DNA from 3 places in the Paracidovorax wautersii genome. Region 3 is predicted to be linked to each of the others. Evidence: predicted binding sites of a transcription regulator. Region 3 holds the regulator's gene; each other region holds the start of a gene.
The links. Region 3 encodes sigma-54, which starts transcription at its own class of promoters, with help from an activator protein. Its sites were predicted from a motif close to TGGCANGNAANCTGCTTT; they were not measured.

Region 1 (7,030 bases), 1.5 Mb from region 3:
CCCCCGCCATGTAGGAGCGGATCAGCGTGTCGCGGGTGGACATGAGCAGCTTGGATTCGCCGGCATCGACCATCTTGGTGACGAATTCGGCGGGTGCGAGATAGGCCATGGGGCACTCCTTGGGAGCCTGCCTTGGCAGCTCCCGAAAATGAGAACGACGAAAACAAAAAAGCGTCCACCGGCGCAACCCGCAGGGGTTGCAGCGCAGTTGGACGCCTTTATCCAGGAGAGGGGAGACCAGAATTCGGTCAGGGCCCTGGCGGACCCGTGCTCCTGCCGCCTTTAGCCGGAGCTGCAATCACCTTGCAGATTCCATGCCACGCGCTCCGCGGTGGTGCATGAGCTCGGGCAGCCGACAAGGCACGGAAACGGGGCGGCGGGCCCGCAGGTGGTGCGTGGCTGCACTGCGTTGGATCAGGAGGCGGAGCGCGGAGGCTGCGCGGCGGCCAAATGCGCAAAGGCGAGATCGGGCAGCGCGAGCGTGGCTTCCGCCACCTCCAGCAGCCGCCGGTTCTGGTCCATGGACGTCTTCTGCAGCGCCCGGAACGCGGCTTCTTCGGTCATGCCCAGCCGGGACATTAAGGCGCCTTTGGCCCGTTCGATCACCCGGCGTTCGTTGAGCGTGCGGCGCACGGATTCCAGCTCGGCTTCGGTGCGTGCCAACTGGGCAGCCTGCGACTGCAGCAGCTCCAGCAGCGAAGTCGCGCCGGCCGTGTCGGAACCCGCTGCGGCAGTGCCGGCCGCGACGGCGAGCGTGGGTGCGCCATGGGAGGCCTGGGCGCTGCCGAAGAATCGCTCCACCGCATGCATGTGCGGCGGCGGGTTGTCGTGCAGTCCGCGCAGTAACCCCTCCGAGTCCTGCAGGGCTTGCTGCGCCTGCTGGATATGGGCCGCGCACTCCGCGCGGAGCCGGGCGACCAGTTCGGCCTCGTATTCGCCCAGCGCGGCGATGCGCTCGCTGGTCACGGTGAACCAGTCATCGCTGAGCGCGCTGTCGATGGGCGCGCCTGCCCGGGCCGTGAACAGCACACGGCGCAGGCGCTCCAGCCGCGCGGTGCCGGGGGCCAACTGCAGGCGGTCCCACTGCTCGCGCAGCGCGGTGTCGGAAAAGTCGGCGAACACCTTCAGGCCCCGTTCCTGCGCCTCGATGAGGTGCACGACGCGTTCCTGCTGCACGGCATCGCTGGCGCCCGAGGCGAACAGCTGCGCCCCCACGGCGCGTTCCTGACCAGCGGCTTCCTTGCTCTGCACCAGGTGCAGCAGCGATACCAGCATCCGGGACGCGCTGGGCAGCAGGGCGGCATCGGCCACATGCGAGATCAGCTCCACCATGCCGGCGATCAGCCGGCTGAGAGCCGTGACCGCATCGTGGGCGCTGCTCTGGCGGCGCTCGAAGCGCTCGCGCAAACCGTCGAGCGCGTCCAGTCCGATCCAGGTCAGTGCCATCAGCGACAGCATGTTGGCCGTGCTGCCCTGAGGTGCCTGGGCCTGCGCGGTGAAGGCCGCTTGCAGGCGTTGCCCTGCCGCGCGGGACTGTGCCACTGCGCCTTCGCGCACCTGCGCAAAGCGCTGCCCTTCGGAGGCCAGGTAGATGCTGGTGGCGCCTCGCTCATGCTGCAGCGCATGGATGCACTGGCGGATGGCGTCCACGCATTCGATGCGATCTGCCAGCTGGCGTGCGGCGTCGATCTCCCGCTGTTTGGCCTGCAGCACCAACCGTGCAGCAGAAGGCGAGGTGGAGGAGCGGGCGGCAGGCATGGTGTTGGCGGAACGGCGGCGAGGCCATCCAGTGTAAGGAGTCCGAGCGCCCTTACAGGGCCTACGCCATGCGCCCCTGCAATGCGTTCAGGTGCACGCGACGTAGACGCGGCCTTCTTCCACGCGCACGGGGTGCGCACCGACCGAGTGTTCGGGGGCCTCCACGCATTCGCCCGTGCGCAGATCGAAGTGGTTCTTGTACAGCGGCGAGGCGACGACGATGCGCTCGCCAAGGCTGCCCACCAGCCCTCGGGACAGCACGCTGGCCTGCGACTTGGGGTCCACGTTGTCGATGGCGAACCACTGCGCGGCTCCCACGCGGAACACGGCGACGTGGCGTCCTTCCACGAGGGCACAGACGCCCGTGTCGGGCAGGACATCGTCCACCATGCAGACGGAAGACCAAGGGGCGGCGGCGGTAGAAGAGGAGGAGAGGTCCATGGGGGTGTCCTGGCTTGGCGTGGTCATGCGGGCTCCGCCACGGCTGCGGTGCCGGTGCGTTCCTCCGGACGCGCGGGGCGGATCTGACCGCGTTCCTGCACGAACATGATGCGCTGGTCTCCCTGGCTGCTGTTGACGAAGGTGCGGAAGCGCTGGCGCACCGCCGGGTCGGTCACCGCGGTCTTCCATTCGCATTGGTAGGTATCGACCACATGCTGCATCTGCTGCTCCAGCTCATCGGCCAGACGCAGGCTGTCGTGGAGCAGGACGTCCTTCAGGTAATCCAGCCCGCCCTCGAGGCCTTCGCGCCAGGTGCTGGTGCGCTGCAGCCGGTCGGCCGTGCGCACATAGAACATGAGGAAGCGGTCGATCAGGCGTACGAGCTGCTCCTTGTCCAGATCGCTGGCCAGCAACTCGGCGTGGCGCGGCTTCATGCCGCCATTGCCGCACACGTAGAGGTTCCAGCCCTTTTCCGTGGCGATCACGCCCACGTCCTTGCCCTGTGCCTCGGCACACTCGCGGGTGCAGCCCGACACGCCGAACTTGATCTTGTGCGGCGCGCGCAGTCCCTTGTAGCGGTTCTCCAGTTCAACCGCCAGGCCCACGCTGTCCTGCACGCCGTAGCGGCACCAGGTGGAGCCGACGCAGCTCTTCACCGTGCGCAGCGACTTGCCATAAGCGTGCCCCGACTCGAATCCGGCAGCGATAAGCTCCTCCCAGATCAGCGGCAGTTGCTCGAGCCGGGCGCCGAACATGTCGACGCGCGCCCCGCCCGTGACCTTGGTGTACAGGCCGTATTTCTTGGCTACCTGGCCCACAGCGATGAGGCCGTCGGGAGTGACCTCGCCGCCGGGCATGCGCGGCACCACGGAGTAGGTGCCATCCTTCTGGATGTTGCCCAGGTAGTAATCGTTGCTGTCCTGCAGGGAGGCCAGCTCGCGCTTGAGCACGAACTCGTTCCAACATGAAGCGAAGATGCTGGCCGCCAGCGGCTTGCAGATGTCGCAGCCCAAGCCCTTGCCGTGCTGTGCCAACAGGTCCCCAAAGCTCTTGATCTGGCCTACGCGGACCAGGTGGTACAGCTCCTGGCGGGAGTACGGGAAGTGTTCGCACACATGGTTGTTCACCGCCATGCCGCGCTTGGCCATCTCGGCCTTCATCACCTGCGTGACCAGGGGCACGCAGCCGCCGCAGGTGGCGCCGGCCTTGGTGCACGCCTTCATGTCGGCGATCGTGCACACGCCGTCTCCCACCGCCGCACAGATCTGGCCTTTGCTGACGCTGTTGCACGAGCAGATCTGGGCGCCATCGGGCAGGGCATCCACGCCCAGGCCGGGTTTGGCCTTCCCGTCGCTGGACGGTAGGATCAGGAACTCCGGCTCTTCCGGCAGCACGATGCCGTTGAGCGCCATCTGCAGCAGCGTGCCGTATTCCGCGGCGTCGCCCACCAGCACGGCGCCGAGCAGCCGCTTGCCATCGTCGCTGACCACGATCTTCTTGTAGATCTGCTTGCGCTCGTCGATGTACTGGTAGTTGCGACAGTGCGGCGTGCGCCCCTGCGCGTCGCCGATGCTGGCGACGTCCACGCCCATCAGCTTGAGCTTGGTGCTCATGTCGGCACCCCCGAAGCTTGCGCCGGCGTCGCCGGCGATGTGCCGGGCCGCCACGCGAGCCATGTCGTAGCCGGGCGCCACCAGGCCGAAGGTCTGGTCGTTCCACGACGCGCACTCGCCGATGGCGTACACATTGCGGTCGCTGGTGCGGCAGTGCTCGTCGATGGCCACGCCTCCGCGCGGGCCGATGGCCAGCGCGCACTGGCGCGCCAGCGCGTCCTGGGGCCGGATGCCGGCGGAGAACACGATCATGTCGGCCTCCAGGTGGGTGCCGTCGGCGAACACCATGCGGTGCCGGGCCATGGCGCCATCGGTGATCTCGACCGTGTTGCGGCTGGTGTGCACGTGGACGCCCAGCGCTTCGATCTTGTCCTTGAGCACGCGGCCTCCGCCGTCGTCGACCTGCACCGTCATCAGGCGCGGGGCAAACTCCACCACATGGGTTTCCAGTCCCAGGTCGCGCAGTGCCTTGGCGCATTCCAGCCCCAGCAGCCCGCCGCCCACGACCACGCCGGTGCGTGATTTCGCTCCCGACGCCTGCATGGCTTCCAGGTTCTCGATGGTGCGGTAGACGAAGCAGTGAGGGCGCTCTCGCCCGGGCACGGGCGGCACGAAGGGCACCGATCCGGTGGCCAGCACCAGCTTGTCGTAATGCAGCACCTCGCCGTCGGCCGTGGTGACGGTGTGGTTGCGCCGTTCGATGGCCACGGCGCGTGCCCCCAGGCGCAGGGTGAAGCCGGTGCGCTCGAAGAACCCGGGCTCGACCAGCGACAGGTCATCGGCCGTCTTGCCGGCAAAGAATTCGGAGAGGTGCACCCGGTCGTAGGCGGGGCGGGGCTCTTCGCACAGCACCGTGACGTCGGCCTGCGCGAGCCCGAGCTCGTGGAGTTGCTCGAGAAACTTGTGGCCTACCATGCCGTGGCCAATCACAACGATCTTCATGTCGGATTCCTGTGCACGCCGGCCTGCCCGGCGCGCAGCGCAACCGAGGATCACGTCGTGAATAGGTTGGAACAACCGGGCTGCCAGCGTGGGGGCTTTCAGCTCGCTCGGGTTCCGCCGTCATTAGCGGAGTCATCAACCGCCACCGGCAACGACACCAGTGGATTGCAGGGTGTCTTGCAAGCTTCGTGCCCGGATCGATCGGGGAGTGCCTTGGCTGGGGCGCTGTGGGCGGCGTCCGCATGCTCCACGTCTGTGCAGTCCGTGCGGGCCTGACCGCGCCAACTTGGGGCACCGCACAGCGCCTGTCCGGTCAAGGCCGCGGCGGTGCGTCTGAATCGGCTTCTGCCGCACTGCTGCGGGCCGGGCCGGACGGGGCTGGCGGTTGCCGCCGGCGGTGCTGGCCCCGGTGATCCCGCACTGCAGTCGATCTCAGCGCGGGGGCGGCGGCCGCAGCCGGTAGAACAGGTTGGGCTCGCTGACGAGGTAGATGCCGCCTTGCGGGTCGATGGCGATGCCTTCGGCCTGTGGGACCGCGCCCTCTTGTGCCAGCCAGTCGGAGAGCGCGATGCGACCCAGGAAGCGGCCTTGCTCGTCGAGTTCGACCAGTGACTGCGATTCATCGCTGAGCAGCAGCAGGTGGCCCGTGCGGGGATCGACTTCGGCCGACGACAGGTCGGTACCCACGACCGCATCCGACGCGACCCAGTCGCTGAGGTTCTCCACCGCGATCGACTGCGTGCCACTCGGTGACTGCCGCGCCATGCCGGAGATGCGGTACAGCGCCCGGGGCGAATGTTCCTTGGCGACATACAGGTAGTCGTGGCGCGCGTCATACGCGAGGCCTTCGAAGCCCTGGTTGCCCGTCGTCAGGCCCGGCTTTTCAGGCGTCTGCAGGGACAGGCGCAGCGCCGTGGCGTGCCGCAGGTCCATGGGGGCGTCCGCCGTTTCCGGCAATTGTGCAAACAGAATGCGGCTGCGGCCCTCTTCCACCAGTGCGATGCGGCCGGCTCCGAGGTAGGCGACCCCCTCCACGTCGGCGGCATGCTGCAGGGCGTGCCGGGATTGCACGCTGCCGTCCTGCGACAGGCGCAACAGCGTCGCGGGCCGGTTGACGACCGCGATGAGTTGCTGGCGATCCGGGTCGAAGGCCAGGCCGGACAGATTGCGGCCCACGCCTGCGACCTGAATGGCACGCTCCAGCGCATACCCCTGCAGCGTGAGGCCATCATGGCCGGCCGGTGTCACGGGGGCCTGCTGGCCTAGGTGGCTGAACCAGGCGTAGAGGCGGGTGTCCAGGTGGTGGAAACGGATGGCGATGAAGGTGGCGTAGCCGACGGCCGCCAGCACGACGAGGGTGAACGTCCAGCGGAGCATGTGCTGGAGGCAGGACTGGAGGAAGGTGCGGCTGGTGAGTGGCATGGCGGTCGGGGGCTGCAGCGTGCACAGGCCGGCGCCGCCGGCCTGCCGCAGGGTCAGGCGTCGGCAGCAGCCCGCAGCGCGTCCAGCGCCCGGGCTACGTCGTCAGGGGTCACGCCTTCCACAGGCGCGAGCCTGTCGGCCAGCGCTGCCAGCGCATCGGGCTCCTTCTGCAGGCGGCCGATGGCCTGGCCGGCCTCCTTCGGGGCGCCGAAGCCCGTGCTCTGCAGCAGCATCCTGCCGTCGGCGGCCACCAGCTTGAAGTAGAACTGCCCATCGGCTTCGCGGTACTGCTTGAACACAGGCAGCGCGGCCTTGCCGCCCTTAGCGGCAGACGGCGCGCCGGCGGCCTGGGTGCGCAGGCTGCGCAGGCCGACAGCCGTCCGCAGCTCTTGCGTGAACGGGGTGGCGAGCGCCCGGGCACGTGCTGCGCCGGCCAGCAGGATGTCTTCGATCTGGCCGGGGTCGGCCATCAGCGCCTCGTAGCGTTCGCGCATGGGGGCGATCAGCTGGTCCACGCGCTCGAAGAGGATCTGCTTGGCATCACCCCAGGCGATGCCGGCGGCGTACTGCTGGCGGAGGGCTTCGGTCTCGGCCTCGGTCGCGAACGCCTGGTAGATCTGGAACAGTGCGGAGCCCTCGGTGTCCTTGGGCTCTCCGGGGGCCTTGGAATCGGTCAGCAGGCCCATGATGAGCTTGCGCAACTGCTCGCGCGGCGTGAACAGCGGGATGGTGTTGTTGTAGCTCTTGCTCATCTTGCGGCCATCCAGTCCGGGCAGGAGCGCCACATGCTCGTCGATGGCGGCCTCGGGCAGCACGAAATGCTCGCCGTACAGGTGATTGAAGCTGGACGCCAT
Region 2 (7,030 bases), 150 kb from region 3:
GAACGAAAGCAGCCAGCCCAGCAGCGACAGGGCGAGCACCATCAGCACGAGGGCGGTGACCAGCGTGGCATTGCTGCGTTGCTGGCGGCTCCACTGCGTGGGCCAGATTGCGGTCAGCATGGAAATGAGGCCGGCGCCCGCAGCGTGAGCCACGGGCGCCGGAAAGTCCTTCTAGGTCAGGTTACTTGGTGCAGCGCACGTCTTCGTTGAAGTACTTCTTGGAGATGGCTGCGTAGCTGCCGTCGGCCAGGATCTCTTCGAAGGCCTTGTTCCAGGCATCGGCCAGGCCGGTGTTGCCCTTGGCCACGGCGGGCGCGATGCGCTCGATGAACAGCATATCGCCGAGCTTGAAGCCGGCCTTGGCGTTCTTGGCAGCGGCTTCCTTGGCGACGAACTTGTCGCTCACCCAGGCGTCCACACGCTTGGAGATCAGGGCGCGCTGGGCGTCGGTGTCTTGCGGGAAGTTCTTCACTTCCTTCACGCCGGTCAGCTTCTGCACCTGCGTGAGGTAGCTGGTGCCGGTCTGCACGGCCACGGTCTTGCCCTTCAGGTCATCCGCCGTGCGGGTCTTGCCGTCGATCGACACGATGATGCCGCCGGAGCAGTAGTGGGGTTCGGCGAAGGTCACGGCCTTGGCGCGCTCTTCGGTGATGCCGTGGGAGGCGATCACGGCGTCCCAGCGGTCCTGGGCCAGGCCGGTCAGCAGGGCGTCGAAGCCCAGCGTCTTCCATTCCAGCTTCACGCCCATCTTCTTGACGACGGCCTCGGCCACTTCGACCTCGAAGCCCGTCAGCTTGTTGCCCTGGAAGAAGTTGAAGGGGGCGAACTGGCCCTCGGTGGCGATGACGATCTTGCCGTCCTTCTTGATGGCGTCGACCGTGCGGGCCTGCACGGAAAACGCGGCGCACAGTGCCACGGCGGTGGCAATCGTCTTGAACATCTTCATCTGCTGTTCCTGCGTGGGATGGTTCCAGGTACAAAAAATCCGGCTTGGCGGTTGGCAAAGCCGGAACTTGCGCCCCTGCACGGCCCGGTTTGCGGGCAGGCGTCATGGAGCGGTCACATTATAGGGAGGCACCCCGGTGCGGGCACAAGGCTGCAAACCCTGACCGCAGCCCATGCAAGTTCGGGGCCCGGCAAGCCGCAGCACCCTCGCGTCCGGTCACACCGGGCGCATCAGCGTGGACTTGCCGAACAGGCTCTCCAGCAGGTCCACGGCCAGTTCCGCCGTCTGGTTGCGGATGTCCAGCGCCGGGTTCAGCTCGACCAGATCGGCCGAGCGCAGCGCGCCGCAGTCGGCCAGCATCTCCATGCACAGCTGGGTCTCGCGGTAGGTCGGCCCGCCACGCACGGCCGTGCCCACGCCGGGGGCCACCGAGGGATCGAGGCAGTCCATGTCGAAGCTGACGTGCAGGTGGGTGTCGGCATCGACACCCGCCAGCGCCCGCTCCATCACCGTGCGCATGCCCAGTTCGTCGATGGTGCGCATGTCGTAGACCTCGATGCGGTGCTCGTTCACGAACTGCTTCTCGGTGGCGTCCACGCTGCGCACGCCGATCAGGCCGATCTGCCCCGGCTGCAGGGCCGGCACGCCGGCCAGGTGCGTGAGGCCGGCCGGGCCATGGCCCAGCAGGCAGGCCACGGGCATGCCGTGCAGGTTGCCGCTGGGGGTGGACTCTGGCGTGTTGGCGTCCGCATGCGCATCGAACCACAGCACCTTCAGGCGCTTGCCCTGCTCGCGGCAGTGCTGCGCGGCGGCGCTGATGGACCCGATGGCCAGGCAGTGGTCGCCGCCCATCATCAAGGGCACGTGGCCCGCGCGCAGATCGGCCAGGGCGGCGGCGTACACGGCTTCGTTCCAGGCCGTCACCTCTGCCAGGTGGCGGAAACCGCTGGCCGGCTCGGCCTGCGGGTTGCCGGGCCCGGCCAGGTTGCCCCGGTCGATCACCTCGAAGCCGCGTCCGCGCATCGCCCGGGCGATGCCCGCGATGCGCAGCGCATCCGGTCCCATGCTGGCACCCAGCACGCTGGCGCCGACGTCCGTGGGCGCGCCGATCAGGGTGAGAGTGGTCGTCGTCATGGCAGGAATCCTCGGGGTGGTGGGCTGCAGAGAATGTAGTCCGCCGGCGCACGCGCCGGAAGGGGTGCACGGCCGCGGCGCCGCGCGGTGGCAACGCTCATCGCAGGAAGGCGTCGTAGCCCGTCTTCAGGATCAGCGCGCCGACCACGAAGATGAAGATGCCGCGCACGAAGCCCGCGCCGTGCTTGAGCGCCATCTGCGCGCCCAGCACGCTGCCGATCACGTTGGCCACGGCCAGGGGCAGCGCGAAGTGCCACCACACGTGGCCCTTGGCGGTGAAGAGGATCAGCGCGGCGGCATTGGTCGCCAGGTTGAGCAGCTTGGCGGACACCGAGGCATTCAGGAAGTCGTAGCCCAGCAGGCGCACGAACAGGAAGACGAAGAAGCTGCCGGTGCCCGGGCCGAAGAAGCCGTCGTAGAAGCCGATGACGACGCCGATCAGGCAGGCCGCCAGCGTTTCGGTGCGTCCGGCGAAGCGCGGCGTGTGGTGGCGCCCCAGATCTTTGCGCGCCAGCGTGTACAGCAGCAGCACGATAAGCACCACCGGCAGCAGCTTGCGCAGGAAGTCGGCCGAGATCACCGTGACCGTCCAGGCGCCGAAGAAGGCGCCGGCGAATCCGGCCGCCGCGGCCGGCAGCAGGGCCTGCCAGCGCATCTGCACCCTGCGCCCGTACTGCCAGGTGGCGATGGCCGTGCCCCAGACCGAGGCGCTTTTGTTGGTGCCCAGCAGCGTGGCGGGCGGTGCGGTGGGGAACGTGGCGAACAGGGCCGGTGTCAGGATCAACCCGCCGCCGCCCACGATGGCATCCACGAATCCGGCCAGCAGCGAGGCGAGCGAGACGATGATCCATTCCATAGGGGCGCGATTGTCGCACCGCCCCTGCCGCCCTGCTGCACCCTGGTGCGCTCCCGGCCGGTGCGGCGCGGACCGGCCATAAAAAGAAAAGGCGCCGGGATCGCCGGCGCCTGGGAAGAGGGCATCTTATGGGGGATGCTTGGAATGTATTGTTGGTAGGTAGAGTTGTCTCCTCGGTCCCCTCGCGTGGCGTGCCGTGGCGCGCTCTCGAGTGCATTGACTGTAACGGCGTGCACTTGCGTGGTGCATTGGTGGTTTCCCGCACACCGTTGTGGGGCGTGCCGGCCGGCGGCGCGCCGGTGTTCCGGCGCCTGCGCGTGCGCCGGCAGCGGCCGCTTGGCACGCGTTGTGCGACGTACGGCGTCAACAGCACGACAGCGGAGGGCAGGCAATGCGGTGTGGAATGCACAGGGCGCCATGGATGGCGATGGCGGTCTGGTGCGCGGGCATGGCGGGTGCCGCTGCGCAGACGGTGCCGAGCGCCGCGGCGCAGGTGACGCCCGGGCCGGCGCTGGCCGCACCGGGCCTGGTGGCCACTGCTTCGTTGAATGCGGCGGACACCGGCTGGATGATGACGGCGACCGTACTTGTGCTGGTGATGACGCTGCCCGGCGTGGCCCTGTTCTACGCCGGCATGGTGCGGCGCAAGAACGTGCTCAACACCATGGCCAGCGTGGTGGCCATCGCCGCGCTGGTCACCCTGTTGTGGTTCGCCATGGGCTACTCGCTGGCCTTCACGCCGGGCAACGCCTGGCTGGGCGGCGTCGGCCGCATGGGCTTCGCGGGGCTGGACTTCGACCTGCGCGCCGGGCTGGTGGCCGTGAGCCATCTGGCGCCGAACGTGCCGGAATCCGTCTACGCCACCTACCAGCTCACCTTCGCCATCATCACCGCGGCGCTGGTGGTCGGCGCTTTCGTCGAACGCATGCGCTTTTCGTCGATGCTCGTGTTCATCGGCCTGTGGTCGCTGTGCGTCTACGCCCCGGTGGCCCATTGGGTATGGGAGTCCGGCGGCTGGCTGGCGCAGCTGGGTGCGCTCGATTTCGCCGGGGGCGCCGTGGTGCATGTCAACGCCGGCATGGCGGGCCTGGCCTGCGCCTGGTTCCTGGGCCATCGCAAGGGTTACGGCCGCGAAGCCTTCGAGCCGTACAACCTCGGCTTCACCATGGCCGGCGCGGCGCTGCTGTGGGTCGGCTGGTTCGGCTTCAACGCCGGCTCGGCCGTGGCGGCCGACGGGCGCGCGGGGGTGGCACTGGCGGCCACGCAGATCGCCGCTGCGGCCGGAGCGCTGGCCTGGGCGGCGGGCGAGGCGGTGACGCGCGGGCGCGCCTCGCTGCTGGGCCTGTGCTCAGGCCTGGTCGCGGGCCTGGTGGCGGTCACGCCGGCGGCCGGTTTCGTCACGCCGCGGTCAGCATTCGTCATCGGTGCGGTGGCAGGCGTGGCCTGCTATTGGGGCAGCACCGGCCTCAAGCGCCTGCTGGGGCTCGACGATTCGCTGGACGTGTTCGGCGTGCACGGCATCGGCGGCATCGTCGGCTCCCTGCTCACCGGCGTGCTGGCCAGCCCGCGCATCGGCGGCGTGGAAGGCAGCCTGCTCACCCAGGCGCTGGGCGTGGGCGCCGTCATGGCCTACAGCCTGGGCGTGTCCGCGCTGCTGCTGTGGACGGTGGACCGCACGCTGGGCCTGCGCGTCAGCGACGCCGCGGAGTTCCAGGGGCTCGATCTGTCCCAGCACCGCGAGCGCATCGGCGCATGATGTGGTCGCCGCACGACGAGGCCGGCCCGGGACGCGACCGGCTCTCCGTGGCCGCCCACCTGCACGTGCTGCTGCGCCGCAAGGTCGGCCGCGTGACCGACACCGAGTGGATGGCCGTGAATGCGGACTACGCGCTGGAGATCGTGCGCTTCGCGCGGGAGCGGGCGCGTGAGGACGCCATCCCCGAGCTGCTGGATTGGGCCGACCGCCTGGAGCTGCTCACGCTGGAGGCCGCTGCAGAGCCCGCGCCCCGCAAGCCGCTGATGGAGGCCGCGGCCCAGCGCCTGCGCCGCCACGGCGAAGAACCGCCACCGCCCGTGCCGCCGCGCTACGTGGGCGGCATCCGCTAGCAGCAGACGGCGCCGTCAGGCGCCCACCGCAGCCCGTGGACGCCGTGCGGCGCGGATCCACTCCGCGGCCTTCTCGGCCAGCATCAGCGTGGGTGAATTGGTGTTGCCGCTGGTGATGGTGGGCATGGCCCCGGCATCCACCACGCGCAGGCCGGCCACCACGCCGCCGCGCCCGTCGCGCACGCGCAGCTGCGCATCCAGCACCGCCATCGGGTCGTCGGCGCGCCCCATCTTGGTCGTGCCCACGGGGTGGAAGATGGTGGTGGCGATGTCGCCCGCCAGCCGCGCCAGGTCTTCGTCGCTTTCGTACTGGGGACCGGGTTTCCACTCGGTGGGCTGGTAGCGCGACAGCGCCGGCTGGGCGACGATGCGGCGCGTGACGCGCAGGCTGTCGGCGGCCACCTGGCGGTCTTCGGGGGTGGAGAGGTAGTTGGGCGCGATGGCCGGCGCGGTTTGGAAGTCCGCGTTCTTGATCTGCACCGTGCCCCGGCTGGTGGGGTTCAGGTTGCACACGCTGGCGGTGAAGGCCGGGAAGGCGTGCAGAGGCTCGCCGAAGGCTTCGAGCGACAGCGGCTGCACGTGGTATTCGATGTTGGGGTACGGCTGGTCGGGGCTGCTGCGCGTGAAGGCGCCCAGCTGCGACGGCGCCATGCTCATCGGCCCGCTGCGCTTGAGCAGGTACTCCAGCCCGATCTTCGCCTTGCCCAGCCAGCTGCCGGCCAGCACGTTGAGCGTGGGCACGTGGTTGACCTTGTAGACGGCGCGGATCTGCAGGTGATCCTGCAGGTTGGCGCCCACGCCGGGCAGGTCCACCTGCATGTCGATGCCGTGCCGGCGCAGCAGGTCTGCCGGGCCGATGCCGGACAGCTGCAGCAGCTGCGGCGAGTTGACGGCGCCCGCGCTCAGGATCACCTCTTCGCTGGCATGCGCCGTCACCATCTCGTCTCCCGTCCACACCCGCACGCCGGTGCAGCGGCGCGTGCCGTCGGGCTGCGTCTCCAGAACCAGCTGCGTGGCCTGGGCGGCGGTCCACATCTCGAAGTTGGGGCGGCCGTAGCAGATGGGGCGCAGAAAGGCCTTGGCGGTGTTCCAGCGCCAGCCGGCCTTCTGGTTCACCTCGAAGTAGCCCACGCCCTCGTTGTCGCCGCCGTTGAAGTCCTGCGTGGCCGGAATGCCCGCCTGCTGCGCGGCCTGCGAGAAGGCGTCCAGCACGTCCCAGCGCAGGCGCTGCTTCTCCACCCGCCACTCGCCCGAGCCGCCGGTGCTCTTGCTGCCGTGCAGGCGTTTGAAGTGCTCGTCGGCTTCGCCGGGCCTGTCCAGGCGCCAGTGGTCCTCGTGGCGGCGGAAGGCCGGCAGCACGTTGTCCCAGCGCCAGGCGTCGTCGCCCGTCAGTTGCGCCCACTGGTCGTAGTCGCGCGCCTGGCCGCGCATGTAGATCATGCCGTTGATGCTGCTGCAGCCGCCCAGCGTCTTGCCGCGCGGGTAGCGCAGGCTGCGGCCGTTCAGGCCCGGGTCGGGCTCGGTGTGGTAAAGCCAGTCGGTGCGCGGGTTGCCGATGCAGTACAGGTAGCCGACGGGAATGTGGATCCAGTGGTAGTCGTCCTTGCGGCCGGCCTCGATGAGCAGCACGCGGTTCCGCGGGTCGGCGCTGAGCCGGTTGCACAGCAGGGCGCCGGCGGTGCCGCCGCCGATGACGATGTAGTCGAAAGTGGTGTCGCTCATGAACAGGCTGCAGACGGCGCCGGGCGCCGCATGGAATACCCCGGAACAGGGCCGGCCCATTGTGCGCAAGCCACCCCGCCTGTCGATAGGGTAAGCGCGGTATGCTTCAGTTTTAATAGCTGCATGCGCTTATGCTGATTGCGCTACAGCCCGATTTGATAATAATTGCATGCCGCCGCGGCCGTGCGACACGGGGTATGCGCTGACGCACCGCTTCCCGGCCGCTCCGCTACGATGGCCTGCCCCGCGGCCGCCGCCGCGCCCTC
Region 3 (7,030 bases):
TCACCGTGTATGTGCAGTGCACGGCCGACTTTACGCAGCAAAGCGAGGTGGCCGACGGCGCATCGGACCTGCTGTTTTCCATCCTGGGCGAGGCCGGCGCGCACACCCGCACCTCGGTGGGCGTGCAGCAGTTGCCCAAGAACGCGACGGTGGAAGTCGATCTGGTCGCCTCCGTGCACGGCCCGGCCTGAGCGCACACTGTGGCTGCCGCCAAGCAGGGCAGGCAGCCGGCCAGCGCCGCACGATCCGAACCCGATCTTCGGACGGGCGTGGGGCCAGTGCTACGTCGGCCATTCCAGCGCATTCGGAAGGCGCCAACGCCCGCCGCGCCGAAGCGCTGCCGTGCAGATCGCGGCGCCGTCCGACACGCGCGGCCCCCTGGCCGGCGCCCCGGCCCGCGCCGGGCGAGAGAAGATCTGCGCATGACCTCGCACACCGCCTCCCCCTCCTGCGCCCGTCCGGCGTCTCCCGGCTCCGCTTTGCCGCCTGCGCAGCCCCGCGGGCGGCAATGGCTGGCACTGGCCGGCTGGCTGGCGCTGGCCTTCGCCACCGCAGCCATCGGCAGCGTGGCCTCGGTGCAGGCACCGCAGTTCTATGGCCAGCTCGTGCAGCCGGAATGGGCGCCCCCGCCCTCCGTCTTCGGCCCGGTGTGGACGGTGCTGTTCGCCCTGATGGGCATCGCCGCCTGGCTGGTCTGGCGCACGCCGCAAGGCGCCGCACGGCGGCAGGCGCTGGCGCTCTTCTGCGGGCAGTTGGTACTCAATGCGCTGTGGAGCTGGCTGTTCTTCCAATGGCAGCTGGGCGCCTGGGCGCTGGCCGACATTGCCGCGCTGTGGCTGGGGGTGGCCGCCACGCTGGCGGCCTTCTGGCGCCTGCGGCCGCTGGCCGGCGCACTGCTGGTGCCCTATCTGGCCTGGATCAGCTTTGCCGCCGCCCTGAACTTCACGCTGTGGCGTCTGAACCCGCAGGTACTGGGCTGACCTGGGAAGTGCCACGCGCGCCGACGGCGCGCAGGCTCAGAGCGCCTTGCGCAGGTTGGCCGGCGCGATCTTGAGCGCCTCGCGGTACTTGGCCACGGTGCGGCGGGCGCACTCGATGCCCTGCTCTTTCAGCATCTCCGCGATCTGGCTGTCCGACAGCGGTTTGTTCGGGTTCTCGGCCGAGACGAACTGCTTGATGAGCGCCCGCACCGCCGTGCTGGAGGCATTGCCGCCCGTCTCCGTGCCCAGCCCCGAGCCGAAGAAGTACTTCAGCTCATAGGTGCCCTGCGGCGTGGCCATGTACTTGGCCGTGGTCACGCGGCTGATGGTGGATTCGTGCAGGCCCAGTTCGTCGGCGATGTCGCGCAGCACCAGCGGGCGCATGGCCAGTTCGCCATGGACGAAGAAATTCTTCTGCCGGTCCACGATGGCGCGCGACACACGCAGGATGGTGTCGAAGCGCTGCTGGATGTTCTTGATGAACCAGCGCGCCTCCTGCAGCCGCTGCTGCAGCGCCTGGTGGCCCTCGCCACCGCGGTTGCCGCGCAGCGCGCCGGCGTAGATGTCGTGCACGCGCAGGCGCGGCATCACATCCGGGTTGAGCTGCACGCTGAAGTTCTGCTGCGCGCCGCGCCCCGTCTTCTTGACGATCACGTCGGGCACGATGATGTTGCGCTCCACGTCCGTGAAGCGCCGGCCGGGCCGCGGCTCCAGCCGCGCGATGAGGGCCATGGCGCTGCGTGTGCGCTCCTCGCCGGCGCCGCAGGCCTGCGTCAGCCGCCGCACGTCGCGGCGGGCGAGCATGTCCAGCGGCTGGCGGCAGATGGCCAGGGCCGCCTGCAGCACCTCGGGGTCGCCTTCCTCGTCGTGCTGCAGCGCCTTGAGCTGCAACGTCAGGCACTCGGCCAGGCCGCGGGCGCCCACGCCCGTCGGCTCCAGGCTCTGCAGCAGGCGCAGGGCCACGGTGAAGCGGTGCACCAGCTCCTCGACCTGCTCGGGATCTTCCTCGCCGGCCAGGCTCACGGCCAGGGACTCCAGCGGCTCGTCCAGGTAGCCGTCGTCGTTGAGCGATTCGATCAAAAAGCGCAGCGCCGCCGTGTCCACCTCGGACAGCCGCAGGGACAGGGCCTGACGGTGCAGGAATTCGGTGAGCGACAGGTGGCTGCGCGCCAGCTCGGTGGCATCGGCCTCATCGCCCTCGTCGCCGCCGTTGCGGTTGCGCGCGGGGGCGTCGCCGCCCCACTCGCTGTCGTCGGGCGCCATGTCCACCGTGCCATCGCCTTCCCAGTCGGGCGTGTCGGTCGCAGCGTCGGCGGTGGCCGGGGTATCGGTATCGGATGAGGCTTCTGCAGCCGTGGTGCTTGCGCTGGATGTTCCTGAATACAGAGCATCTTCAGCGTGTCGGTCGTCTTCCTGTACGGGTGCATCGGCCTGCGCCAGGCCGAAGTCCTCGCGCGGCGCCTCTTCGGCCGTGCGCTCCAGGAACGGGTTGTCGTCGAGCATCTGCTCGACCTCCTGCGACAGCTCCAGCGTCGACAGCTGCAGCAGGCGGATGGATTGCTGCAGTTGCGGCGTGAGCGCCAGGTGTTGCGAGACGCGGAGGGAAAGGCCCTGCTTCATCGCATCAACCGGCGCACGCCGCGGCCGGGCCCATGGGGCGCCGCGTCCGGCACGAAGGGACGGATGGCAGGCAGCCCATGCTCACATCCGGAAGTGTTCGCCCAGGTAGACGCGGCGTACCTCGGGGTTGTCGACGATCTCGGCAGGCGTGCCCTGGGCCAGCACGCGGCCATCGCTGATGATGAAGGCGTGGTCGCAGATGCCCAGCGTCTCGCGCACGTTGTGGTCGGTGATGAGCACGCCGATGCCGCGCTCCTTCAGGAAGCCGATGATGCGCTGGATCTCGATCACGGCGATCGGATCGATGCCGGCGAAGGGCTCGTCGAGCAGGATGAAGCGCGGCTGCGTGGCCAGCGCACGGGCGATTTCCACGCGCCGCCGTTCACCGCCCGACAGGGCCAGCGCGGGCGACTGGCGCAGATGCTCCACGCGCAGCTCCTGCAGCAGGGCCGTCAGGCGCTCCTCGATCACGGCGCGCGTGAGCGGCTTGCCGTGCTCGTCCTTCTGCAGCTCCAGCACGGCGCGCACGTTCTCTTCCACATTGAGCTTGCGGAAGATGGAGGCCTCCTGCGGCAGGTACGACAGGCCCAGGCGCGAACGGCGGTGGATGGGCATGTCGGCCACCGACTGGCCGTCGATGCGGATGTCGCCGCCATCGCAGCGCACCAGTCCCACGATCATGTAGAACGACGTGGTCTTGCCGGCGCCGTTCGGGCCGAGCAGGCCCACGACCTCGCCCTTCTGAACCAGCATGGACACGTCCTTGACGACCTTGCGGCTGCCGTAGGACTTCTCGAGGTGCATCACCTCCAGGCGGCTTTCGCCCGTCGCCCTGGAGGCGGAGGGTGTGGAATTCGAATCGCTCACTTCGCGCCGTCGTTCAGTTGGGGGCTGGACCGCAGGGCCGGTGCCGGGGTGGCGGGCGCGTTGGCCGGCGCGGCACCCGACGCGGGCTCCTTGGGCGCCAGCACGGCACGCACGCGGCCGCCCGGCGTACCCGATGCCGTGCCGGCGGGCGCCGTGCGCTGGCCATCCACGGTGAACACATCGGTGACGTTGTTGTAGACGATGGTGGCCCCCTGCAGCTCGTCGGTCAGGGTGGCCTCGCGGTAGCGGCGCAGCTCGGCGCGGCGGATGAACTTCACGATGTCGGCCTTGCCGTCGTACTCGATCACCTCGCCCTCGCCCTCGACGTATTCGTCGGGCGCTCCGGGCAGCGTGTCGCGCTTTTGGCGGAAGAAGGCGCGCTGGCCGGCCTCCGCGGTGACCACGCCGTACTGGAAGCCGTCCGGATCCTGACGGACATCAAGCCGCGCGCCGCGCAGCACGATGGTTCCCTTGGTCATGACCACGCGGCCGGTGAAGACGCTGGTCTGCTTGAGCTCATCGTGGCGCAGCGCGTCGGCCTCGATGTTCATGGGCTTGTTGCGGTCGGCCTTCTCGGCGCGTACGCCCCATGAGGCACAGGCCAGCGCACAAAGCAGGAGGAGCGGGAGCAGTTGTTTTCTCATAGGGCACGAATCTTGCGGTCATTGTACTGACGCTGCCTGGCCTTTGCGCGGCAAAGACCCGCGATCCCGCAAAAGGCTGCACCGCACCGTCGCAGCACGCTGCAGAAAGCACAACGCGCCCGAAGGCGCGTCGCAGTCTGCGGGCATGCCGGCAGGGCCGGCACCGGGCCTCAGCCCTTGCGCGCCTGCGCTGCCAGCTGGTCGACCACCTGCAGCACGTTCTGCATGTTGCCGGCCATGGTGCCGTCGGTGTAGTAGCGGCCGGCCACGCCCATCGAGGGCACGCCTTCCACGCCATAGGCCTCCTGCAGCTGCGACGCCTTGCGCACCTGGTTGGAGACGGTGAAGGAGTTGTAGACCTCCTTGAACTTGGCCGCATCCACGCCCTGCTTGGCGATCCAGTCGAAGATCAGCTCGTCCTTGTTCAGTGGCAGGCGCTCGACGTGCACGGCGCGGAAGACCTTGGCATGCACCTCGGGCAGCTTGCCCATGCCTTCCAGCGCGAAGTACAGCTTTTGCTGCGGCACGAAGGTGGCGTTGAACGCCACCGGAACGCGGCGGATGTGCAGGTCCTTCGGGGCGGCCTTGATCCAGGCTTCCAGCGCCGGTTCGAAGGCATTGCAGTGCGGGCAGCTGTACCAGAAGAACTCGATGACCTCGACCTTGCCGGCCGAGACTTCCGTAGGCACGGGCTTGCCGAGCTTCACGTACTCCTTGCCTTCCTTGAACTGGCGGGCCTGCGCGAACGCGGGCGTGGCCAGGGGCAGCGTCAGGGCGGAGGCGGCCGCCGCAGTGGCGGCGGACAGGGAAAACTCGCGGCGTTTCATGAGACGGGACACTCCTTGGTTCGATCTGAGGTTTGTGAGCGGCAGGCGGTGCAAAAGTTCAGTTCAGCGCTGCACGCGCACCAGCGCGGATTCGACGGCCACGCCGTCCAGCTTTTCCTTCAGGGCTTCCGCATCGTCGCGCTTGGTGAACGGACCCACCCGCACCCGGAACACCGTGCGGCCGTTCTGCTCGCGCTCGCTCACCCGCGCCTCCCAGCCCAGCATGGCCAGCTTGGCGCGCTGGGCATCGGCATCGGCCTGCGTGCGGAAAGCGCCCGCCTGCACGAAGTAGTCGAACGGATCGGCACCGGGCGTAGCGGCGGCACGGGCGCGCGCCAGATCGCCCAATGGATCGGACGTGGTGGCCGGCTTGCTGGCCGCGCCGCGGGGCGCCGAGGCCGCGGCCACGGCGCTGCTGGCCGTGACGGCGGGCGTGGGCAGCGCCGGGTCGGCCACGGATGCGGCCGGCACGGTGGGGCGCGCCGGGTTCTTGCCGTACATCGGCGAATTCGGGTCCCAGTTCTTGTTGCGCTGGGCTTCGACGGCGTCCTGGTCGACCGTGCGCGGGCCGGTCTTGTTCAGGAAGGGCACGGGCACCTTGGTCACGTAGACGGCTACGCCCAGGGCCACGCCCAGGCCGACCACCACGCCCAGGATGAAGCCGACCGCGGTGCCGCCACGTTGCTGATTCTTCATACTTCTTGTACTCACATTCTTTGGGGCGCCGACACGCCCAGCACCGCCAGGCCATTGTGCAATACCTGGGCGGTGGCGGCGACCAGCGCCAGGCGTGCCTTCTTCACCGCTTCGTCGTCCACCAGGATGCGCTCGGCGTCGTAGTAGCTGTGGTAGCTGGCGGCCAGATCGCGCAGGTAGAAGGTCACGTCGTGCGGTGCCTCGCCGTCTGCGGCGGCGGTGAGCATCTCGGGGTACTTGGCCAGCTGCAGCATCAGCGCCTGGGCCTGCGGGCCGTCCAGGGCCGACAGGTCCACGTCCTTGAGCGAAGCCACGTCGCTGCCGCCGGCCTCTGCCCAGGCGCGCAGCACCGACTGGATGCGCGCATGCGCGTACTGCACGTAGTACACCGGGTTGTCGTTGTTCTGCGCCACGGCCAGGTCGACGTCGAAGGTGTATTCGGTGTCAGGCTTGCGGCTCAGAAGGAAGAAACGCACCGCGTCCTTGCTGGTCCATTCGATCAGGTCGCGCAGGGTGACGTAGCTGCCGGCGCGCTTGCTGATCTTGACCTCTTCGCCGCCCTTGACCACGCGCACCATGGTGTGCAGCACGTAGTCGGGGTAGCCCTGCGGAATGCCCACGTCGGCGGCCTGCAGGCCGGCGCGCACGCGGGCGATGGTGCCGTGGTGGTCCGTGCCCTGGATGTTCACGACCTTGGTGAAGCCGCGTTCCCACTTGGCGATGTGGTAGGCCACATCGGGCACGAAGTACGTGTACGTGCCGTCCTTCTTGCGCATCACGCGGTCCTTGTCGTCACCGTAGTCGGTGGACTTGAGCCACAGCGCGCCGTCCTGCTCGTAGGTGTGGCCGTTGGCCACCAGCCGGTTCACGGTGGCCTCGACGCGGCCGCTGGTGTACAGGCTCGATTCCAGGTAGTACTCGTCGAACTGGAGGTTGAAGGCCTGCAGGTCCTTGTCCTGCTCGTTGCGCAGGTAGGCGACCGCGAACTGGCGGATGTTGTCGTAGTCCTCGACATCGCCGTTGGCGGTGAACTCGCGGTCGTCGGCCTTGACGGTGGCCTTGGCCTTGAAGGCCTCGGCGATGTCGGCGATGTAGTCGCCGTTGTAGAAATTCTTGGCCAGCGGGTTCTCGCTGTCGGTGGGCCAGCACGCATCGCCCGGCTTGAAGCCCTTGGCGCGCAACTGCGTGCTCTTGGTGAGCGTGTCGATCTGCACGCCTGCGTCGTTGTAATAGAACTCGCGGTGCACCGTCCAGCCCTGGGTGCTGAACAGGTTGCAGATCGCATCGCCCAGCGCCGCCTGGCGGCCATGACCCACGTGCAGCGGGCCGGTGGGGTTGGCGGAGACGAACTCGACCAGCAGGCGCTGGCCGTTGTCCGGCTGGTAGCCGAAGCGCT

Region 1: a site for sigma-54 is predicted at 4,931-4,948, ahead of nirB (nitrite reductase large subunit NirB). Genes of this name have one in related genera too.
Region 2: a site for sigma-54 is predicted at 3,274-3,291, ahead of QE399_RS05050 (ammonium transporter). Genes of this name have one in related genera too.

What each region holds. Positions count from the first base shown of each region.
Region 1 covers NZ_JAVIZX010000001.1:2,389,361-2,396,390, forward strand. The annotation lists gene QE399_RS10800 (formate/nitrite transporter family protein) at 1-109, opposite strand, end outside; gene QE399_RS10805 (nitrate- and nitrite sensing domain-containing protein) at 415-1,758, opposite strand; gene nirD (nitrite reductase small subunit NirD) at 1,846-2,199, opposite strand; gene nirB (nitrite reductase large subunit NirB) at 2,223-4,754, opposite strand; gene QE399_RS10820 (SdiA-regulated domain-containing protein) at 5,187-6,176, opposite strand; gene QE399_RS10825 (tryptophan--tRNA ligase) at 6,230-7,030, opposite strand, start outside.
Region 2 covers NZ_JAVIZX010000001.1:1,079,816-1,086,845, reverse strand. The annotation lists gene QE399_RS05070 (amino acid ABC transporter permease) at 1-120, opposite strand, end outside; gene QE399_RS05065 (ABC transporter substrate-binding protein) at 182-946, opposite strand; gene rocF (arginase) at 1,163-2,080, opposite strand; gene QE399_RS05055 (sulfite exporter TauE/SafE family protein) at 2,178-2,936, opposite strand; gene QE399_RS05050 (ammonium transporter) at 3,385-4,692, shown strand; gene QE399_RS05045 (hypothetical protein) at 4,689-5,042, shown strand; gene QE399_RS05040 (GMC family oxidoreductase) at 5,058-6,764, opposite strand.
Region 3 covers NZ_JAVIZX010000001.1:933,936-940,965, forward strand. The annotation lists gene QE399_RS04290 (RidA family protein) at 1-191, shown strand, start outside; gene QE399_RS04295 (TspO/MBR family protein) at 423-980, shown strand; gene QE399_RS04300 (RNA polymerase factor sigma-54) at 1,017-2,600, opposite strand; gene lptB (LPS export ABC transporter ATP-binding protein) at 2,682-3,404, opposite strand; gene lptA (lipopolysaccharide transport periplasmic protein LptA) at 3,464-4,111, opposite strand; gene QE399_RS04315 (thiol:disulfide interchange protein DsbA/DsbL) at 4,282-4,938, opposite strand; gene QE399_RS04320 (SPOR domain-containing protein) at 5,002-5,634, opposite strand; gene argS (arginine--tRNA ligase) at 5,646-7,030, opposite strand, start outside.